Regions from separate parts of the Gordonia sp. DT30 genome, predicted to be linked through region 1. Evidence: predicted binding sites of a transcription regulator. Region 1 holds the regulator's gene; each other region holds the start of a gene.
The links. The regulator LexA, encoded in region 1, represses DNA repair genes until DNA is damaged. The targets are predictions, from matches to a motif close to CGAACANNTGTTCG.
Positions count from the first base shown of each region.

Region 1 (7,529 bases):
ACCAACTTCCCGTCTCCGTCGTCAACAGCGCTCCGGCGGCACCCAGGGTCGCCAGCACCGAGCCGCCGATGCGTCGGACCATCTCGGCCGCCGCGGCCACGATGGGGGTGAGGTCACCATCGGCGGCCGCCCGGCGCAGCACCTCCGGGTCCGCGCCGCTGACCTCGGCGAGTTCGTACTCGTTCGGTTTGATCAGATCGATTCGTCCGGTCACCGCAGCGGTGAGCGGTGCGCCGGAGGTGTCGACGGCTACCCGATGCCCACGACCGATCAGTTCATCGGCCAGTACCCGGTACCAGTTGTCGGGAACCCCCGGCGGCAGCGAACCGCACAAGGCGACCCAGTCGGCGTCGACGGCGCGCGCCAGTATCAGGTCGGTGAGCGCGTGCAACTGCTGATCGTCGAGACGTTGCCCCGGAGCGTTGATCTTGGTGGTGGTGCCATCTGGTTCGGCGATGGTGACGTTGGCACGCACCTCGCCGGCGACGGCGACGGTCTCATGGTGCAGACCGGCCCGGTCGAGTGCCGCGAGCAGCGGATCCCCGGCCCGTGCGGGCAGGACCGCGATGGTCGGCAACCCGGCCTCGGCAACCACCCGGGACACGTTCACGCCCTTGCCGCCCGGCTCGGCGCGAACCCCGGTGGTCCGCTGTACCTCGCCGCGTTCGAGCGGCCCGGCGATCTCGAGGGTGCGGTCCAACGAGGGATTCGCGGTGAGGGTGAGGATCATGCGATCACGACCTCGATACCGCGCGCGGACAGGACCGCCGAGAAGGCGGGGTCGATACCGGCATCGGTGATGAGGACGTCGACGTCGTCGAGGGCGGCGAAGCCGGCGAAATCCTCCCGGTTCATCTTCGACGAGTCGGCGAGTACGACCACCCGCTGGGCCGAATGCACCAGGGCCGACTTGACCGCGGCCTCATCCGGATCGGGAGTCGACAATCCCGCGCCCTCGCTGATGCCGTTGGTGCCGATGAAGGCGACCGATACGCGGAACTGCTCCAGGCGGGCAACGGTTTCGGCGCCGACCGCCGCCTGGGTGAGCCGTCGCACGCGGCCGCCGGCCAGGTGCAAGGTGACCGCTGCGTGTCCGCACAGCAATGTCGCCAGCGGCAGGCTGCTCGTCACCACGCTCAGTCGGCGATCGGCGGGCAGGTTGAGGGCGGCCTGATAGGTGGTCGTACCGGCGTCGAGGGCCACCGATCCGCCGTCGCCGGGAAGGAATCGGATCGCCGCCCGCCCGATGGCCGCCTTCTGATCGATGTGTGTGGCCTCGCGTTCATCGATGCCTTGTTCATCCACGATCGCGATGAGCCCCGGTCGAACCGCGCCACCGTGGACGCGCTGGAGGTGGCCGGCGCGCTCGAGACCCGCCAGGTCCCGGCGCACCGTTTCGCTGGTGACCTCGAACCGGTCGGCGAGTGCGTTCACCGATGCGCGCCCATTCGAGCGGACCAGCTCGGCGATCGCCTGCTGTCGTTCTTCCGCGTACACGTCTCTCCGATCGGTCTGTCCACCGACACCGCATGTTGGTTTCTGTGGCTATCGATGTTGATATATCTGTGTTTACGCTTGAGTGTGTTGACAAGTCAAGGAATTCTTGTAACTTCGATCACAGGACGGCTTCGCGGACGCCTGATTCACAGCCCGGCCGCGGTCGACGACCAGAGCTAGACGACGAGAAGGGCCAAAGTCGTGAACCAGCAGATACGGGAAGACAACCCGCACGCCGGGCGAGAACTTGGCGGGCGTGAACTGGGCGGGACGCCGGTCGTCGGCGGCAAGGCCTACGGTCCGGTGGTGCGGCCGGGCCGACGGATGACCGTCGAGGCCACCGAGGTGGCGCCGCCACCGGTTTCGGAGGCGGAGCGCGATGCCGAACTCTCCCGCTTCGTCGCCGCCGCCGGGGTGGTGGCGGCCCGTTTGCGCGAGCGTGCCTCACACGCGTCCGGGGCCGCCGCCGAGGTCCTGATCGCCACGGCCGGACTCGCCGAGGACCGCGGCTGGATCGGTGCGGTGTCGAAGCTGATCGGCACGGGCACGCCCGCGCCCGCCGCCGCCGTCGCCGCAACCGAGCAGTTCGCGGCGATGTTCACCAAACTCGGCGGACTGATGGCCGAACGCGTCACCGACCTCAACGATGTGCGTGACCGCGTCGTCGCCGAGGTGCTCGGGCAGCCCGAACCGGGGGTCCCGGTGCCCGACGAACCGTCGGTCCTCTTCGCCGACGACCTCGCGCCCGCCGACACCGCCGGCCTGGACCCGGAGTTGATCACCGCGCTGGCGACCCGACTGGGCGGACCGACCAGTCACACCGCGATCATCGCCCGGCAACTCGGGATTCCGTGTGTGGTGGCTGTTGCCGAACTCGACGTCGTCTCCGCGGGTACCGCGGTGCTGGTCGACGGGGCCGCGGGAACGATTGTGGTGGAACCGGATCCGGACCGAGCGCGAGCCGATGTGGAGCAGAGCCGCCGGGAGGTGGAGGCGATTGCGGGCTGGACCGGGCCTGGTCACACCGCCGACGGCCACGAGGTCGCGATCTTGGCGAATGTCGCCGATGGCGTCTCGGCCCGTGCGGCCACCGCGTCCCCGGTAGAAGGAGTCGGGTTGTTCCGTACCGAACTGGCCTTCCTCGATCGCCCGGACGAACCGTCCCTCGACGAACAGGCGGCACTCTACCGGGAGGTCATCGAGGCCTTCGGAGGCAAGAAGATGGTGATCCGCACCCTGGATGCGGGGTCGGACAAGCCGCTGAAATTCGTCGACCACGGGACCGAGGCGAATCCCGCACTCGGTGTGCGCGGCAACCGCATCGCGGCGACACACCCCGAGATCCGGGCCGGACAACTCGATGCGATCGCGCGCGCCGCCGAGGAAACCGGCAGCACGCCATGGGTGATGGCGCCGATGATCGCCTCGGCCGCCGAGGCGGCCGAATTCGCCGCGCAAGTACGCCGACGGGGTCTGGTGGCCGGAGTGATGATCGAGATCCCGTCGGCAGCGATACTTGCGCCGGCGATTGTGGCCGAGGTGGACTTCGTCTCGATCGGCACCAACGACCTGACGCAATACACGATGGCTGCCGACCGGATGTCGGCCGAGCTCGCCGAGTTGACCGATCCGTGGCAGCCGTCGGTCCTCGCTCTCATCGCGATGGTCGCCGAGGCGGGTTCGCGCACCGGCACCCCGGTGGGCGTGTGCGGTGAGGCGGCGGCCGATCCGCTGCTCGCCTGTGTCCTCGTCGGACTCGGGGTCACATCGTTGTCGAGTGCACCCGCCGCCGCGGCCGCGGTGGGCGCGAAACTCGCCGAGGTCGACCTCGATCGATGCCGCGCCGCGGCCACGGCGGCGGTGGCCACCGCTGCACCGGGTGCGGCTCGCGCCGCGGCCCGCGAGGCGTTGCGTTGTTAACTGCGCGGTGTGAGAAACGTGGTTGACACACCGCGCAGCTGATCAGCGCCTGCGCTCAGATCCGGCGCATGACGGTGACGACCTTGCCGAGGATGGCGGCCTCGTCACCGGGGATCGGCTCGAACAACTCGTTGTGCGGCATCAGCCAGACGTGGCCGTCCTTGCGCTTGAACGTCTTGACCGTTGCCTCGCCTTCGATCATGGCGGCGACGATGTCACCGTTGTCGGCCACGTTCTGCTGGCGCACGACCACCCAGTCGCCGTCGCAGATCGCGGCGTCGACCATCGACTCGCCGACCACCCGCAGCATGAAGAGGGAACCTTCACCGACGAGTTCGCGAGGCAGGGGGAAGACGTCTTCGACGGCCTCCTCGGCCAGGATCGGGCCGCCCGCCGCGATGCGGCCGAGCACCGGGACGAAGGTCGGGGTGGGCAGGTTCTCCGAGTTCGGATTGTCATCGGTGGGCGTCGGGTCGGCGTCGCGCACGTTGACCGCGCGCGGCCGGTTGGCGTCGCGCTTGAGCAGTCCCTTGCGTTCCAGCGTGCGCAATTGATGCGCGACCGACGAGGTCGAGGCGAGCCCGACGGCATCACCGATCTCGCGGATGCTCGGCGGATATCCCCGCTCGCGAACCGATTTGCGGATGACGTCGAGCACTCCCTGCTGACGTGGCGTGAGCGGTGCCTCGAAACCCCTCGGCACGATGGGCCGCCGCGGGGCGGCCGCCGCGTCATCAACCTGCGGTGTCGCCGCCGTCGCGGCGTCATCGGTGCTCGACTCTGTGGTGGCCGACTCCGGATCGGCCGCCTCGGCCGGCCGCGACGAACGGTCCTTCTTCTCACTCATCGGGATTCGAGTCCTTTCGATCGGGTGCGTGCCACCCCGGCCGTGGGCCGGTAGGTGACGTGCACACCTGTCGCGGGCCTGTGGTCGAGCTGATCACCGGTCAGAATAGCCGAGGTTTCGGACATCCTCAAACGTCTGTTCGACGTGTTGTGGAGAAATTGTCGGAGGGGGGTGGTACAACTCGAACATCCGTTCATCGAATGTGTGATCGAGACAGGAAGAGACCATGCATAGCACCCTTTTGTCGACCGACCAGACCCGCGTCGGCCGGACCCGTACCGACCAGACCTTCACCGGCCAGACCCGCGCCGGCGCGACCAACCCGGTTCCGCGCGCCCGTCCCCGCGAACAGCGGCCGCTCGATCCTCGCCGCGCCCCCCGGCGTTCCTCGGCCGTGAGTCGTCCCGCCGACCGGCGGCCGATCCGCCCGGTCTCCCGGCGGATACCGGGCGCCGACGGCACCTGGTGCACGTCACCGGCCGGATCACATCACCTGGCCGGAACGGGTGATCCGGGTGGCCACAGGTCTCGCCGGACCGGCGCACTGGTGGCCGTGCTGACCGGCGTGGCACTGGCGCTACTGGTGTGGCTGGTCGCCGTCGCCGGTTCGGACTATCAGGAATCGGCCCAGCGGGGGTCGGCACGGCCGGCGCCGATCGCCACCCAGGTGGTCCATGTGCGCGCCGGGGAATCGCTGAACGCCATCGCGGCGCGGGTGGCGCCCGACATGCCCCGGCAGTCGGTGATCGAGAAGATCGTCGAACTCAACGACATGTCCGGCAGTGCCGTGCAGGCAGGGCAGTCGCTGCTCGCGCCGGCCTACCGGTGACGCGAGAAGTCGGTGCGGTGGCGGGCGGTATCCTAGGTGCATGCGCTGCCCGTTCTGCAGGAATGACGACACCAAGGTCATCGACTCCCGTGTCGCCGATGAAGGACAGGCCATCCGCCGGCGCCGCTCATGCAGTGCCTGCGGCCGCCGTTTCTCGACTGTGGAGACCGCCGTGCTCGCGGTGGTCAAGCGCAACGGCGTGACCGAGCCGTTCAGTCGCGAGAAGGTGATGCGCGGGGTGCGCCGCGCGTGTCAGGGCCGGCAGGTCGACGAAGACGATCTCGCCCAGCTCGCCCAGCAGGTCGAGGAGACGGTGCGGGCCTCCGGAGCTGCCGAGATTCCCAGCAACGAGGTCGGGCTGGCGATCCTGCAACCGCTGCGCGACCTCGACGAAGTGGCATATCTGCGCTTCGCGTCGGTTTATCGTTCCTTCGATTCGCTCGAGGACTTCCAGCGCGAGATCGACGACCTGCAGGGCAACCTCACCCATGGCCGCTCCGAATCCGCCGGCGGGGTCGTCTCAGCCGAGCCGGTCCAGGGCTCGTAGCGCCCTCTTCTCCGAGATCGGATATCGGGTTCCGAGGCGCTGGGCGAACAAACTCACGCGCAATTCCTCGACCATCCAATGCGCCTGCTCGTTGACGGCATCGCGACGCGCATCACCCACTTCGGCGAGGCGCTGATTCCACCGCTCGACCACGCGGTCGAGTACAGCCATCCCGTCGCGATCACGCACGGCCGACCCCGGGAGCTGCTCCAGCCGTTCCCGCGCCCCCCGCAGATATCGGGGAAGATCGGCGAGATGCGTGCGCGGCGTCGCCACCACGAAGCCGTCGAACACCAGGTCATCGAGTTGTTCGGCGACATCATCGGCAGCGAGTTGACCGGAGTGCTCGTCGATCACGCCCCGCAGGGTCACGACCTCACGGAGCGCCTCGACGGCGAGCGACAGGTACTCGGGGGCCGCCACGACGACGCGCGGTCGCAGGTCGTCGACGAGTGCCGAGAACGCGGCAGGGGTGCGCACGGTGTTCGCCGCCTCGACGTCGAGCAGATCGCGAACCGCACGCCGGGTGCAATCGGTGAAGAGCCCGGCGGGCTCCCGGTAGGGGCTCTGACTCAGGGCAATCCGCCGGGCCGGCTCCAGGGCTCCGGCGGCCTTGGGTGAGAGTGTCCCGATTGCGTTCTCCAACAAGACGATCACCGCATCGCGGCGCAGCGCGTCGGCCAGGGCCGCGGTCGGGGCGGTGGCCGACGCGACGCCCGCCGGATGTGCCTGCGCCCGGACCACTCGCAACGTCGGGTGACGGGTGACCCGCTGACCGGCGACGTCGACGGTCTCGGCGAGTTCAAGAGTGCCGATGCCGTCGGCGGTCCAGGTGGTGTACACCTGCTCGGACGGCGGGGGCACCGACGCCGATCTCGGTGTGGTCAGCTCGGCGAAAGTCGTGGTGCGGGTGATGATCTCACCCGAATCGTCGGTGACGGCGAAATGCATGCGCAAGTGCCCGGGCAGGCGGTCGAGATCGAAATCGGCCGGCGTGACGGTGTGGCGGGTGATGGTCGACAACTCGCGCGCCAGGCCGTGCGTCAGCGGCTCGGCTCGGGGAGTCAGGCGAGACAGGGCGAGATCGGCGAAGCGCTGTGCCGGTGCCATCGTCTTGCGCAGCGACTTCGGCAGCGTCTTGATCAACTCGGCCGCCAACTCCGAACGCATACCCGGCACCAGCCAGTCGAATCCGGCGTTGCGCACGTGGGGGAGCAGTGCCTGCGGGATCACGATGGTGACGCCGTCGTCGGCGGTGCCGGGTTCGAATCGGTAGCGCAGCTCCAGGCGGGTGTCACCCTGGCGCCACACACCCGGATAGTCGGTGTCGGCGACGGCGACATCGGCCGCGACATCGGCCGGGGTGAGATCGAGTAGGTGCGGCTCGCGCCCCCGCGCCGAGCGCCACCACGAGTCGAAATGGCGGGTAGAGGTGACCTCGGCCGGAACACGCCCATCGTAGAACTCGAAGAGCTGTTCCTCGGAGATCACGAGATCTCGTCGACGAACCCGGTGCTCGACGTCGGCAGCATCGTGCAACAGCTGCCGATTGCGCTCGAAGAACACATGATCGGTGCGCCAATCGCCCTCGACGAGGGCGTGCCGGATGAACAGTTCGCGCGAGAGTTCCGGATCGATCGAACCGTAGTTCACCCGCCGCCGAGCGACGAGGGTGACGCCATAGAGGGTGACCCGCTCATAGGCCATCGCCGCACCCTGCCGTGAGGACCAGTGCGGTTCGCTGTAGGTGCGCTTGACAAGATCTCCGGCCAGTCGCTCCACCCACACCGGATCGATCCCCGCGACGGTGTGGGCGAAAAGCCTTGAGGTCTCGATGATCTCGGCTGCCATCAGAAATGACGGCGGCTTCTTCGTCACCGACGATCCAG
Region 1 is NZ_JBNCLY010000002.1:299,067-306,595, forward strand. It holds gene ACLQ3C_RS03365 (1-phosphofructokinase family hexose kinase) at 1-730, opposite strand, end outside; gene ACLQ3C_RS03370 (DeoR/GlpR family DNA-binding transcription regulator) at 727-1,497, opposite strand; gene ACLQ3C_RS03375 (phosphoenolpyruvate--protein phosphotransferase) at 1,699-3,417, shown strand; gene lexA (transcriptional repressor LexA) at 3,473-4,123, opposite strand; gene ACLQ3C_RS03385 (LysM peptidoglycan-binding domain-containing protein) at 4,491-5,093, shown strand; gene nrdR (transcriptional regulator NrdR) at 5,134-5,640, shown strand; gene hrpA (ATP-dependent RNA helicase HrpA) at 5,614-7,529, opposite strand, start outside.

Region 2 (7,529 bases), on a different contig from region 1:
ACCGAGATGTGTTCGGCGGTGACGAATGTCGATTCGTCGGAGGCGAGGAATGCGACCACGTTGGCGATGTCCTCGGCCTCGGCGGCGTACCGATTCACGAACACCGTGCCCATCCCCGCGAGGCGCGGATTGGCCTGATTGGTCGTCTCGATACGTTCTTGCATGCTCCCCGACCCCATCGGTGTGTTCACCGCACCGGGGTGCACGGAGTTCACCCGGATGTTGTGTGCGCCGAGCTCGGCGGCGAGACCGCGGGTCATCCCCACCAGCGCGTGCTTGCTGGTGGTGTAGTGGATCATGAAGGGCTGCACCTTCTTGCCCGCGTACGAGCTGGTGATGATCACCGATCCGCCACCGCGCGCGATGAGATGGCCGACCGTGGCCGTCACCGTGTTCCACACGCCGGTCACGTTGATGTCGAGGGTGTCACCGAAGCTGCTCGGCGTGATCTCGTCCCAGGTCTGGGGAATGCAGATGCCGGCGTTGGCCACGACGATGTCGAGTCCGCCGAACCTCTCGACGCCGGCCGCCACCGCCGCGGTGACCCCGTCGGCATCACGGACATCACATTGCGTCAGGACCGCGGTGCCACCTTCCTCCTCGACGAGCCGGCGTGTCTCCTCGAGATCCTCGGGTGTGGCCGAATCATAGGGAACGCCCGGCAGTGGTCCCGCGAGATCGATGCCGATGATCTGCGCCCCCTCCCGCGCCAACCGGATGGCGTGTGCGCGGCCCTGCCCGCGCGCGACGCCGGTGATGAATGCGATTTTGCCGTCCAGCCGTCCCATGATCTCCTCATCTCTCCTCGGTGAAATCTCTTCTCTGGGCTTGTCTCCCAAGGCTTCTCGTATCAGACCGTCAGAGCGGCAGCCCTTGTTCCAACAGGTCGATGGCACCGAGCAACTCCGTCAGCACACGGTCGTCACGGGGGTCGACCACCCCCTCGGCCACGTGGAACATGACCCCGGCGATCGCCGCGACGAACACCTGCAGGCGCGCGTCGTCGGCACGCACCCCGAGATAGTCGGCGAAGTACTCGCGGCCCTGCGAGATCGCCGCGTCGGCCTCGATCTGATAGGCCATGCGCAGAATCGGTTCGGACTGGATCAGTCGCATCCGCTCGACACTCGAGGCCCATGGATCCGACGCCGTGATGGCGACCTGCGCGCGGACGACCGCACGCAGCAGATCGAAATGACCGAGCCCGCGGGGGATCTCGTCCATCGCCGCCGCCCGCACGTCGTCGAGGTCGTCGCCGATGACCACCTGTTCCTTGGAGGCGAAGTACCGGAAGAAGGTGGTGTGCGACACCTGGGACTCACGCGCGATCTGTTCGACGGTCGTGTGCGCGTAGCCATCTCGGGCGAAAAGCCGCATCGCGGCATCCCGGATGGCCTGGCGGGTGCGCTGCTTGTGCTGCTCGCGCAGCCCACCCGGCCGGGGCCGAACCGATTCCGGCGGTTCGGCGCCGGTCGTCGCGGTCACGGTGACGTCCTCAGCTCGGCGCCACCGCGGTGTCGGCGGTCTCTGCGGTGTCCTTCTCTTCCGGCAGCCCGCGGTTGCGCACCGCGCCGCCCTCGATGTCGAAGTCGATGACCAGTTTGTCGAGCCACTTCGGCAGTCCCCAGGCCCGGTCGCCCAGCAGCGCGATGACCGCGGGGACGACCGTCATGCGGATGATGAAGGCGTCGAAGAAGACCGCGATGGCCAGCGCGAAGCCGAGCATCTTGGACGTGGTGTCGGGTGCGAGCATGAACGAGGCGAAGACGCTGATCATGATCACCGCCGCGGATGTAACCACGCGCGCACCGTGCCGGTATCCGGCGACGATCGCGTCCTTGGCGTTCATGCCGTGCACGTATTCCTCACGCATTCGCGTCATCAGGAAGACCTGATAGTCCATCGCGAGCCCGAAGACCACACCGATGAGGAAGATCGGCAGGAACGACAGGGTCGGGCGGGTATCGCTGATCAGCCCGAGGTAACCCTCCTGGAAGATCGCGACGGTGATCCCGAAGGTGGCCAGCACGGAGAAGATGAAGCCGATCGTGCCCACCAGCGGCACCCAGATCGAGCGGAACACCCCGATCATGATCAGGAATGCCAGGCCCACCACGACGACGAGATACGGGATCAGCGCCTTGTCGAGTTTGGCCGACAGATCCGACATGATCGCCGTCTGACCGCCGACGTGTACCTCCACCCCGTTCTTGGCGATTGTCGGTGCCCAGTCCCGGATCTTCTCCATCAGGTCGTGGGTCGCCTGTGCCGACGGTGCACTCGTGGGGGTGACCATGATCAACGCCGTCTTGGCACCGGCGTTCGGGTTCGCCCCGGTGCCGTCACCCATCCACATCAGGGTCGCGGCGTTGGCGACGTCGGGCAGGGTCTTGATGTGTGCGACGGCCTGGTCCGCGGCGGGGGCGATCTGGCCATCGCCATCGTGCACGATGACCAGCAGCTGGCCGTTGACGCCTTCGCCGAATCCCTTCTGCAGCAGGGTCGAAGCGCGCGCCTCGTCCGAATTGGACAGGTCCATGCCCAGTTGCAGTTTGCCGACCGGGATCGCCGCCAGGACGAGGATCGCGAGTCCGACGATGATGAACGGCAGCGGACGTTTGACCACCGCACGCCCGTAGCGGACGCCGTTGCTGTCGGCGGTCGCGGACTCCTCGGCATGGCGAATCCACGGGATCCGCGGGGTGAAGGCGAAGCGTCCGACGGCCCCGAGCAGGGCCGGGATCAGCGTGAGTGCGGCCAGCACCGCCAAGACCACGGCCACGGCCGCGCCCGCACCCATCTGGGTGATCAGCGGGATGCCGACGACGGTGAGCGCCACCACCGCGATGACCACGGTCAGACCGGCGAACACCACCGCCGAACCCGCGGTGCCGACCGCACGGCCGGCCGCATCGGTCCGGTCACCGCCGCGTTTCACCTCGCTGCGATAACGCGAGACGATGAACAGTGCATAGTCGATGGAGACGGCGATACCCAGCATGGTGACGATGCCGGTGGCGGTCTGGTTGACCGTCATGATCTTGGCGCTGAGCGTCACCAGCATCATCGTGAGCGCGACGCCGGCGATACCGGTGATCAACGGGATGAAGGCCGCCACGAGCGCGCCGAAGGCGACGATCATCACCACAAAGGCGATCGCGAAGCCGATCAGCTCGGCCTTGCCGCCCTGCTCCATCACCTGCACCAGCGAACCGGTGGCCTCGACCTGCAGACCGTCCCCGCGATGTTTGGCAAGGACGTCGAGCAGTTGGTTCTTCTGGTCGAGGGTCAGGTCCTGGATGTTGGTGGTGATACCGACGGAGATGAGGCCCACGTGTCCGTTGTCGCCGAGCACCTTGGCCGCCAGAGCGGGTTGCGCCTGTGCGGCGAGCAGCGGGCTGACCACGGTCTTCTGGTCGGCGATGTCGGGCATCTTGCGCAGGTCATCGGCGAGCGCGTTCAGCTGGCCGGCGTGTGCCTGCAGGCCGTCGGGCGCGTACACCACGACGGTGGCCGCACCGCGGGACTGCTCGTCCATGACCTTGGGGAAGTACTCCTGCAACTGACTTGTCGCAGTGCCCGAGTCGGTCCCGGGCAGATCGAAGTCCTGCGCGAACTTCGGTTTCAGCGCGCCGACCAGTCCGGCGACGACGACCAGTGCCAACAGCCACGTGGCGATCACCCACCACTTGTGTCGGAACGAGAACCGGCCGAGCCGGAAGAGTACTGATGACATCCGTTTCCCCTTGGAGGCTGTGGTGTGGACCAGCGATTGCGAACGTGACCTGTGGAGCACGATCTCGATCGGCGGCGAGCGTTCGGGCGGGCAGGACACATCACACCAAAGTGTGAGTGACTAACACTTGATACTGTTTACTCCGCTTTCCCCCGGCCTGCCACCGTGGAGCGCAAGTGTGGCCAACGACATGCCGGGGTGCCGCGTGTGATGTCCGAGCATACCGGGCGGCCAGATGGACCGGCACCGGATCTAGAACATGCGTTCGGGTTGCGCTACCGTGGTCGGATGACCGTAGGCATGCAGGGGTCGATCTTCGATTTCGCGGAGTCCGCCGGATCCGATCCGGCGATCGGCGGCCTGCAATCACAGATCACCCGGCGGGAACTCTCCGACGGCGCGTGGGTGGATCTGCGCCCCGGATGGATCTCGGGGTCGCAGACCCTGTTCGACGCGTTGCACGACAACGCGGCGTGGCGGGCCGAACGCCGCCGGATGTATGACCGCGTCGTCGACGTCCCGCGGCTCGTCGCCACCTATCGTGCGAACGCCACGCTCCCCGATCCCCTTCTCGTCCAAGCCCGTTCGGCGCTGACGCAGCACTATCGCGGCGAGTTGCCCGAAGGTTTCTCGACCGCGGGCCTGTGCCTGTACCGCGACGGCACGGACTCGGTGGCCTGGCACGGCGACCGATTCGGCCGCGGCGCCACCCACGACACGATGGTCGCGATCCTGTCACTCGGTGCACCACGGCCGCTGACGCTGCGGCCGCGCGGCGGCGGTCCGTCGTTGCGGTTCGTGCTCGGTTCGGGCGATCTGCTGGTGATGGGCGGCAGTTGCCAGCGGACGTGGGAGCATGCGGTACCGAAGTGCGCCGGGGTCGGCGCCCGCATCAGCGTGCAGTTCCGCCCGCCCGGCGTCTGGTGAGGCGCGGCGGCGCTCGCGGCCTCAGGCTCCGGGTATCGGCCCGTCGAAGCTGACGCCGGTCAGTCTCTCCGACGCCGCCCACAGCCCGTCACGCAGTGCGCGGTCGTTGGCGCGGCCACTGAAGGCCGACACCCCCGGCGCGCCACGCATGCCGAACCATTGGGTCGGACCATAGAAGGTGCCGTTGACGACGTCGGGTGCGGTGGCCGCGTACAAGGTGGGCAGGGCACCGCCGGCGGCGGATTGCGCGAACAGATTCCCCACCTTCATCACGGCGTCCATGAGGGACTCGGTGCGGCCTTGTAGTCCGGTCGCAGCGTAGCCGGGGTGGGCGATGAGCGAGAGCCGGCCGTCGTTCGCGGCGTCGAAGCGGTCGGCGAGATCCATCCCGAACATGAGGTCGGCCATCTTGGAGTCGCCGTAGGCCTGCCAGCGCTTGTAGCGGCGCGTACGCCAGTCGAGATCCCCGAGATCGATGCGGCCGAGCTGATGCAGCCCGGACGAGAGCGTCACCACCCGGTCGCCGATCTTGGGCAGCAGCAAACCGGTCAACGCGAAATGGCCGAGATGATTGGTGCCCATCTGCATCTCGAACCCATCGGCGGTGCGCCGCAGCGGCACCGCCATCACACCCGCGTTGTTGATGAGGACATCGGCGCGGGAGATGCCGTCGGCGAAGGCGCGCACCGACGCGAGGTCGGCGAGATCGAGTCGGGCCGCCCGCGCACCGCCGCCGATGTCGCGGGCCGCGGCCTCGGCCTTCGCGGTGTCGCGGCAGGCCATGATCACCTCCGCGCCGGCGCCCACAAGTGCTCTCGTCGTCTCGGCACCCAGACCGGAGTTGGCCCCGGTGACGATGAAGGTCCTACCGGACTGATCCGGGATGTCGCTCGTCGACCATCCGCTCATGATCTCTCCCTTGTGTTTTCGTGAATTGCCGCGTTCTTCCTGGGCCGTCACCGCATACGCAGCAGTCCCGCCGATCCGAGCCACCGCACCGGCCGCAGCAGCCCGGAGATCATGTCCCCCACCGTAGGCGGACTCGCAACCATCAGACCGGTCGGTCCGTAGATCTCGGTCGCCTCACTGCGGCCACGGACGACCCGCTTGTCCACCATCGTCCATTCAGGCGCCTCGGCGTGGGCCGCGTCGATCGCGGCACCGCTCGCCAGAACCGGCACCCGACTGGTCTTCGCCAGGTCGGACAGGCGCGCACACTCGTTGACCGGGTCGCCGATCACGGTGTACTCGTAGCGGCGTTCGGCCCCGATGTTGCCGGCGAACGCCGTACCGAACGAGACCCCGATGCCCCAGCGGATGTCGAGGGCCTCGGTGAGTCCGCGTGCCAGATCCCGGGCCGCGGCCAGTGCCGCGCCGGCCGGGTCGTCTATCTCGACGGGTGCACCGAACACCGCGAGCGCGGCGTCGCCCTCGAACTTGTTGACGAACCCGCGGTGCTCGTCGACGACCTGCGCGACGATCTCGAAGAACTCGTTGAGCAATGCGGCGGTGTCCTGCGGGCTCCGCTCCTGCGCGATGGTGGTGGAACCGACGATGTCGACGAGGAGCACCCCGACCCGGGTGTTGGTGCCATGCAGCCCCATTCCGTTCTCGATCGCGAGGTCGGCGACAGTGTCCCCGACATGACGCGCGAACAGTTCCCGCATCCGTTCACGTTCGTCGAGCCCCGTCACCATCTCGTTGAATCCCTGTTGCAGCACACCGAGTTCGGAGGAGTCGTAGACGTCGACGTGCACGTCGAGATCGCCGTCGTGCACCTTCTCGACGGCATCACGCAGTTCGGTCAGCGGATCGATCAATGATTGACCGACGAGGACGATGATCCGGATGCCCGCGGCGAGCCCGACGATCGCGAGAACGACGCTGGCCCAGTCGACGTCACCGACCACCGGCGGCAGCATGTGGAGACGACGGCCGGCGTTCAGAACGATCAGGCCGACCATCGGTACCGCCGAACTCACCGCCCACACCGCGAACATCCGGCCCCGCACCCCGTGCACGACCCGAGTGGTCGGGTCGGAGGCGAGCGCCAGCATCATCAGCGGCCGCGAGGCGCGTTCGGCGAACAGATAGGTCAGGCAGGCGCTCGACAGACTTGCCAGACCGAACGCCACCGCGACCCCGAACGCGGTGGCCGCGCTGAGCGAATCAGCGGATATCGCAATGTAACTCACGACCGAAGCCAGCCAGGCAAGCATCGTCCCGAGCACCTGCCGAATCGGGATTCGTTGGACGGCAACGCGTCTGGCATGATCGGCGGGTTCGCCGCGGATGAACCAGCGGATCTGCGGCCGCAGCAGGAGCACACCGAGGATCAGATTGGCCACGATGCATACGGCGATCGCGGTGACGATCCCGGGGAAATTGGGGGCGCGCAGCGTCTCGTCGACCGACAGCGTTCCGCCGTTGTACGACAGCTGCACCAACAAGAAGGTCTCGACGCCGATCAACGCGTTACTGCCCACGATCGCGCTCACCGCGATGGCGACCGCGCGGCGGGCGAGGCATCGGCGTTCGCCCTCGTCGAGCCGCAGCCACTTCCCGGTACCCGGCTCGCCGTCACCCCACACCCGCGCGGCGAGGCGTCGCCGGGCGTTGCGCCGACGAATGCCACCACGACGACGCCGGACATGCTGCCCGGCAGCGGACGGCCCGACCTCGGAACTCGGTGATGAAGTCATGGGCGTCCCTGCAGTCGATGTCACCTCGAGATTACCGAATGGCGCGGGTCACACCGTCGGTCGATGCGGTGGTCCCTGCCGTGCCGCGTCCGCGAAGCGGTGCGCGAGGGTGGCAAAGGCATCGGCGAGCTCATGTGGTGCCACCTCGAGCACGGGCCCGTCGA
Region 2 is NZ_JBNCLY010000027.1:15,392-22,920, reverse strand. It holds gene ACLQ3C_RS19255 (mycofactocin-coupled SDR family oxidoreductase) at 1-788, opposite strand, end outside; gene ACLQ3C_RS19250 (TetR/AcrR family transcriptional regulator) at 859-1,485, opposite strand; gene ACLQ3C_RS19245 (MMPL family transporter) at 1,496-3,736, opposite strand; gene ACLQ3C_RS19240 (alpha-ketoglutarate-dependent dioxygenase AlkB) at 4,025-4,663, shown strand; gene ACLQ3C_RS19235 (oxidoreductase) at 4,685-5,572, opposite strand; gene ACLQ3C_RS19230 (adenylate/guanylate cyclase domain-containing protein) at 5,620-7,254, opposite strand; gene ACLQ3C_RS19225 (helix-turn-helix transcriptional regulator) at 7,414-7,529, opposite strand, start outside.
Region 2: a site for LexA is predicted at 3,991-4,004, ahead of ACLQ3C_RS19240 (alpha-ketoglutarate-dependent dioxygenase AlkB). Genes of this name have one in related genera too.

Region 3 (7,529 bases), on a different contig from region 1:
GGTGACGTCATCCCCGGCCTTTACGTCGCCGGCTGGATCAAGCGCGGTGCGACCGGGGGAATCGGGAGGAATCGTTTGTGCGGTCAGGAGACGGCGGAATCGGTGCTCACCGACTTCGTCGCGGGCGCACTTCCCGAGCCGACCCTCTCGCGTGAGGACGTCGCCGAACTGGTCGCCGACCGCGGCGCGCGGCGCATCGACCTGGCCGGGTGGAAGCGCATCGACCAGGTCGAACGAGCGGCCGGCAAGACCGCAGGCCGCCGACGTGTGAAGCTTGTGGACATCGGTGATCTGGAAAGCGCCGCCGAAGCGGAACCCGGCTGAGGTCCCCTCGCCGACCGCCAGCGGACCAACCACACGAGAAGAACGGGGTACACGACGTGCGCGTCGCACTGCTCTCCTACCGCAGCAAGCCACATTGCGGGGGCCAAGGGGTCTACATCCGGCATCTGAGCCGCGAACTCGCGCTCCTCGGTCACGAGGTCGAGATCTTCTCCGGCCAGCCGTATCCGGACCTCGACCAGGCCGCGCTCGATGCCGGTGTAAGTCTCACCAAGGTGCCCAGCCTCGGTCTCTACGACGAACCCGATCCGTTCCGCACGCCGCGGCCCGGGGAGTACCGCGACTGGATCGACGCCCTCGAGGTGTCCTCGATGTGGACGGCGAGCTTCGGTGAGCCGCTGACCTTCAGTCTGCGAGTGGCCCGGCTGCTCGCCGACCGGCGCGACGACTTCGACATCGTCCACGACAACCAGTGCCTCGGCTACGGACTGCTGCAGATCCAGAAGGCCGGCTTCCCCCTGATCGCGACGATCCATCACCCGATCACCCGCGACCGCACCCTGGCGGTGAAAGCGGCCAAGGGCTGGCGAAAGATCACCGCCTGGCGCTGGCACTCGTTCCTGCGCATGCAGGGCCGGGTGTCGCGGCGCATCCCCGAATTGCTGACTGTCTCGCGCAGCAGCGAGGTCGACATCCGCAAGGCCTTCGACATCCCCTCCGGCCGCATCACCACCATCCCGCTCGGCGTCGACACGGAAATCTTCAGGCCCGCCGAGAGTTCCCGCATCCCCGGCCGCATCGTCTGCGTCGCCAGCGCCGACGCCCCACTCAAGGGCGTGTCGTATCTCCTCGAGGCGGTCGCCAAGCTGGCATCGGAGCGTGACGTCACCCTGACGCTGGTGTCCAAACTCGATCCGGCCGGACCGTCGGCCACGCTCATCGACGACCTGGCGATCGCCGATCGCGTCGAGGTCGTGTCGGGACTGTCCGACGAGGAGATGGCGCAGCTGCTCGCGTCGGCCGAAGTGGCTTGCGTGCCATCGTTGTACGAGGGTTTCTCGTTGCCGGCCGTGGAGGCGATGAGCTGTGGCACCCCGCTGGTGGCCACCCGCGCCGGGGCCATCCCCGAAGTCGTCGGCACCGACGGCGCCGCGGCCCGGTTGGTGCCTCCCAGCGACTCCGGCAAACTTGCGCAAGAGATCGGCCGGCTACTCGACGACGCCGACCTGCGTGCCGAGATGGGGGCGGCCGGGCGACGGCGCGTCGAGGAACGCTACAGCTGGGCGGCCGTGGCCGCGAAGACCGCCGAGCACTATCAGACGGTGCTGAATCGGGTGACGACAGAGGAGACGAGTGCGTGCTGACAGTTGATTTCGACCGGCTGGGTGTGGGACCGCAGACCACTGTGATCGACATCGGGGCCGGGCAGGGCAGACACTCGTTCGAGATGTTCCGACGTGGCGCGGATGTGATCGCGTTCGACCAATCCGAGTCCGACATGGGCGACGTGGCCGAGATGTTCGACGCGATGATGGCCGAAAACCAGGTGCCCGCCGCGGCCAAGGCTCGTGCCGAGGTCGGCGACGCGTTGCGGCTTCCCTACGCCGACAACAGCTTCGACGTCGTGCTGATGTCGGAGATCCTCGAACACATTCCGTCGGACGAGGCGGCGATCGCCGAGATGGTGCGTGTGCTGCGTCCCGGCGGGCTGGCCGCGGTGACGGTGCCACGCTACTGGCCGGAGAAGGTGTGCTGGGCGCTCTCGGACGAGTACCACGAGGTCGAGGGCGGCCACGTGCGGATCTACAAGGCCTCCGAGCTGGCAGGCAAGCTCTCGGCGGCGGGCCTCGAGGTCACCGGCACCGATCACGCGCATGCGTTGCATGCCCCGTACTGGTGGCTCAAATGCGCTGTGGGCGTGGAGAACAACGACAATCCGTTGGTCAAGGGCTATCACCAGTTGCTCGTATGGGACATGATGAGCAAGCCGTGGCTGACCCGGGTCGGTGAGCAGGTCCTCAATCCGGTCATCGGCAAATCGGTCGCCCTGTATCTGCGCAAGCCGGAATGAGTCGGCTCACACCGGAGATCGCCGGTGTGCTGAGTGCCGAGCAGGTGATAGCGACGGGCGCGGCCATCGTCGGCATGCAAGAGGAATCCGGTGCGCTGCCATGGTTTCCGGGTGGCCAGACCGATCCGTGGGATCACGTCGAATCGGCGATGGCCTTGAGCGTCACCGGGTTTCACGCCGAGGCCCGGGCGGCCTACGACTGGTCGCGGCGCGGGCAACGCGCCGACGGTTCATGGCCGATCCGGATCGTGTGCGGCACCGTCGTCGACGACGGGATCGACGCCAACTTCTGCGCCTACATCGCGGTCGGCGTGTGGCATCACTACCTGATCACGGGCGACGCGGCATTCCTCGAGCGGATGTGGCCGACGGTGTGGTCGGCGATCGATCTGGTGTGCCGATTCCAGCGGCCCGACGGCGCCTTCCGCTGGGGCGGCGCCCACCACACGCATGCGATGTTCGACGAGGCGCTCATCACCGGTAACGCGAGCATCTACCAATCGCTCGACTGCGCCATCCGCATCGCCGCGGAACTCGATCAGCCCGACGAGGACTGGGTGCGCGCGTTCAAGGCACTCGGCGAGGCGTTCCGCACCCGGGTCGACGTCTTCGAGGCGCCGTCGGAACATTCGATGGACTGGTATTACCCGGTTCTCGGTGGCGCATTGCGCGGCGCGGAGGGGCAGGAACTGATCGCCCGCCGGTGGGACGAATTCGTCGTCGCAGGCACGGGGGTGCGCTGCGTCGATCACCGGCCGTGGGTGACCGGGGCGGAGACCTCCGAGCTGGCGCTGGCCCTCGACGCGCTCGGCGACACCGCCGACGCCGTCGACCTGATCGCCTCCATCCAGCATCTGCGTGATCCGGACGGCTCCTACTGGACGGGTCTCGTCTTCGCCGACGGTAAGCGCTGGCCGGTCGAGAAGAGCTGCTGGACATCGGCGGCGGTGATACTTGCGGCCGATGCGGTGAGCGGCGCGTCGGCGGCCAACGGAATCTTCCGGGACGTGGGCAGCTGGAGCCGACAAAACGAGAACGTGTTCTAGACAGCTGTCCAGTCCTGTGTCTATCATTCGATCATGGATTTCGGGATCGTTCAGTTCACCAGTGACCGGGGACTGAAGCCCCACGTGCTCGCGCCGCTCATCGAGGAGGCGGGCTTCGCGTCGTACTTCGTGCCCGAGCACGGGCACATCCCCACCCGGCGCGACGCCGCGCATCCGCAGACCGGCGACGCCTCGCTGCCCGACGACCGCTACATGCGCACGCTGGATCCGTGGACGTCGCTGGCCGCGGCCGCCGCGGTCACGGAGCGGATTCGGCTGTCCACGGCGGTTGCGCTGCCGGTGCAGTCCGATCCGATCACGCTCGCCAAGACCCTGGCCACCCTCGATCACCTCTCCGATGGGCGGCTGTCTCTCGGTGTCGGATTCGGTTGGAACCTGGACGAATTGGCCGACCACCACGTCCCGCCGAAGCTGCGGCGCACGATGCTGCGCGAATACCTCGAGGCCATGCGGGCGCTGTGGACCGATGAGGAGGCCGAATATCACGGCGACTTCGTCGATTTCGGTCCGAGCTGGGCCTGGCCTAAACCTCAGGCGCATATCCCGACCTTCGTCGGGGCCGCGGGCAACGAGAAGAACTTCCGCTGGATCGCGCGCAGTGCGGACGGCTGGATCACCACACCCGGCGAGGATGATATCGAGGGTTCGGTGGCACTGCTCCAGGAGATCTGGCGTACCGCCGGACGTGACGGCAGCCCGCAGATCGTCGTCCTCGACTTCAAGCCCGTCGAGGAGAAACTCGCAAAGTGGCGCGAGATCGGTGTCACCACAGTGCTTTACGGCCTGCCGGACGACTCGGTGGAGCGTGCCCGCGGCTATCTCGCCAAGCTCGCCGGCAAGCTGGGCCTCGCCCCTGCCGTCGTCTAGGCGGAAGCTGGGCCGAAGCCCTATGAAGTTCTCAACGAACGGTCGCGGTCCCGGCAGGCCGGGTGCGGGGTCAGAAAGGCGTTGTGGGTAGGGCGGTTTCAAGCAGCTGAGTTCAGGCGGTCAGTGTCAGGCGGCCGGTTTCAGGCAGCGCTGTCGAGGTGGAGGGTGCGCCGGTTGTAGGCCGGTAACGGTCGTCGTCGGGGATCGACCGCGGCGGGTGGGATCAGCCACGGATGCCGGTCGAAGCCCATCACAACATCCCACCCACTATCGTGGACGTCGTGGTGGCAGCTGGTGCAGAGCAAGCAGCCGTTGTCGAGGTCGGTGGCCCCACCGTTGATCCAATGCTCGAGGTGGTGCGCTTGGGTGCGCGAGGCGGGCGCACCACACTTGATGCAGCATTTGTCGCGCAGCAGCAACGCTTTTCGTTGTGCCGGGGTGAACAGCCGCTTCTCGCGACCCACGTTCAGCGGCACTTGGTTGTCGTCGACGATGACGACGGTGATCCCCGCATCACAGCCGAGAGTTTTCGCGGTGGCGGGGGTGACCGATCCCATGAACTCGAGTGCGGATAGCTTCGGGGTGTCGGCGGGGATCGTCAACAGCACCCCACCGGTCGGCTTGCAGGACACGGTCTCGTCGGCAAGACCCTTCTGGGCAAGTTCGAGGATGGTTTCGAGAGCATCAGCACGTTTCCGTTCGACCGGCCGCGGATCGTGCGAGCCGTCGGGTTGAGGCTTTGGCGCGGACAGTGCTTCGACGAGGCTGTGGAGTTTCTCCCCGGCGACCGCATCGAGGTTGGCGCGCACGTCGAGGCGTCCGTCGCTGGTTTTGTGGTAGCCGAGTTCGTTGACGGTCTTGTCTTCGGCGGCAGGCGTACCGTCGGTGTCATCGGCAAGAATGTTGCCGAGTTGGTGTGCGCGCTTGCCGATTTCGGCGGGACTCATCCCGGACAGCGCCTGGGCCACGAGGGCGCGGGTGTGGTCGCGGCGTTGCTCGGGGGTGACGGGTTCGCCGGCGCGGGAGGCGATGTGGGTGAGTCCGCGGACGATGGCGTCGGCGTGGTCGAGGGACACCGACCCGTAGGCGCTGTGCTTATGGAGTCCGTCGATGTTGTCGGTGGTGCCGACGCGAACGAGTCGGCCGGCAACAGCGGGCGCGAATCCCATGGAGATCAACAGTTCTCGCACCGATCGGACTTGGGGTGCGGTTATCTTGAGGCGGTCGAATTCGCCGGTCAGGTTCGCCGCGTAGTGATCGAGCATGTTGCGCAACGTGTTCAGTTGCTGCATCGCGGCGAAGGCTTCACGTGAGGTGAGGTCTGGACTGTAAGTACGGTCATCGAGAAGCCCGATAAGGTGCCCGTACAGTTCGGCGGAAAGAGTGGTGGTGTCGTCGATCATGGATTCCCCCCTGGATGATCTTGCGATAAGTCCAGTGTAGCAGAATATTTGTTCGACGCCCAAGTGTTCGACGATTGATTAACAAGTGCGGCAACCAGTTTCGTCCCACCAGTGAACAATTGTCACCGCCGTCGCCGACGGTGACCACGATTGCGTCGACGGCGTTCAGTGTTGCCGAATCTCCGAAACGGTGATGCCTGTTTCGCTACCGAGTGGGTGCGGCCCGTAGGCCGGGCATCACGAATGTCTCGATCTGCCGGCGCACCGACGGCGCATCGTCGGCGTCGACGGTGTCGCCGGGTACGGTTCCAAGGCTGATCAGGATGCGCGCCACCCACTCCGACACCTCCTCGGCGTCGTGGCCGGGATGGACGACGCCGGCGTCGATGGCCGCTTGTACGAAGGGTTTCCAGAACAGGGCGAGGTCGGGGACCAGGCCGCTGACGCCGGCGCCGGCACACGCGGCGAACTCCTCCGGCTCGTCGGTGCGCAGCCGTAGCAGCAGCGTCCCGGGATCGTCATAGGCGCCGCGCCCGATGCGCACGCCGGCCACGAGCTGTTCGGCGAAGTCACCGAGCGCGTCGAGTTCGAGTCGGGCATCGGTCCAGAACGAGTCGGTGAGCCGCACGATCGCCGCGCCGACCATGGCGTGCTTGTCGGGAAAGTGCCGGTACAGCCAGGCGCGTGACACGCCGGCGTCATCGGCGACCTGTGCCATGGTGGTGCCCCGGATGCCGTGCTGCGCCAGCAGTTTCTCGGTGGCGTCGAGCAGCCGGTCGGCAACGTGCGTGGTCGGGGAGTTCATGGCTTCTCACCTTAGCCGCGGATTCGCAGCGGTGGCCGTTGTCACTCGACACGGCTTGGACGTTGTCCGAGGACACTGCTCATCGATACAGTCGAACACCCACGACATCGTCCTTCCACTCGGCCGTGGCCGTGACCACCAGTTGCACGAGGAACATGGAGCGAGCCGGCCCGATGAGACCTATGTTCTGAATGTTGGAGACGAGCGGTCCATATGGAGAATCGAGCGTTCCGAACATGTATGAGGAAGCGGCGTCCGGACCCAGGCCGGCCGATTCGGTCGACACTTGAGACCATCCCGGAGTGCTCTCGGTCATGTCGGCTGCCATTCTGACGAGTTCGGTGGGTGTCGTCTGAATATTGTGCATTACCCAGCCGACAACCGTGGCCTGCGAAGAGAACGGCGGAATGCTGTCACCGGGTGTTTCGTCCCTGGACGATTCTGCAGCGCGAATATCGCACCATACCGGTCCCGGGTTTGTTGTCACAGACTCCATGACCGTCGCACGCCACTTCGGCGGTATGCCGCAGACGCCGAGTCCCGAGACAAGTGGATCGCCAAGAATCTCTGACTGGACCGCGGAGTTGGTCGCCAGGAATTGCGCAAGATTCACTTCAAAGGCTTCCCGGAATCGGATGCGATGAGCTCACGGGACATGAACCATCACATCTACGTACTCGCCAATCGCAGGTAGCGGGTCGGGAACGGGCGTCAACAGCATTGCCCGGATCTCTTCAGCAGTGAGAGGATCGCCCGCCACCGACCGTTCTTTGGTCTGGACCAGCGTCGACAGCAGGGTATTGAAGTTCAGCCCCAAGGGAACTGCGGCAAACTTCGCGACCACACGTTGGTGTTCGCCAAGGGTTCGCAACAAGACTGTCGCCGCATACTCTCCCGCCAGGGTGTATCTGACTTCGACGTCGGACCACAGATAAACTCGCGCGCCGGCGAGTGCTATGAGATCGCCGTTGAGCTTTATCGGACCTCGTCCCAGGAATGCCATGTATCCGTACCACAGGGTGAACCCAAGCGAA
Region 3 is NZ_JBNCLY010000008.1:21,329-28,857, reverse strand. It holds gene ACLQ3C_RS09840 (FAD-dependent oxidoreductase) at 1-324, shown strand, start outside; gene ACLQ3C_RS09835 (glycosyltransferase family 4 protein) at 381-1,646, shown strand; gene ACLQ3C_RS09830 (class I SAM-dependent methyltransferase) at 1,640-2,353, shown strand; gene ACLQ3C_RS09825 (prenyltransferase) at 2,350-3,399, shown strand; gene ACLQ3C_RS09820 (LLM class F420-dependent oxidoreductase) at 3,433-4,287, shown strand; gene ACLQ3C_RS09815 (DUF222 domain-containing protein) at 4,428-5,690, opposite strand; gene ACLQ3C_RS09810 (TetR/AcrR family transcriptional regulator) at 5,896-6,495, opposite strand; gene ACLQ3C_RS09805 (hypothetical protein) at 6,575-7,108, opposite strand; gene ACLQ3C_RS09800 (hypothetical protein) at 7,142-7,529, opposite strand, start outside.
Region 3: a site for LexA is predicted at 5,732-5,745, ahead of ACLQ3C_RS09815 (DUF222 domain-containing protein). Genes of this name have one in related genera too.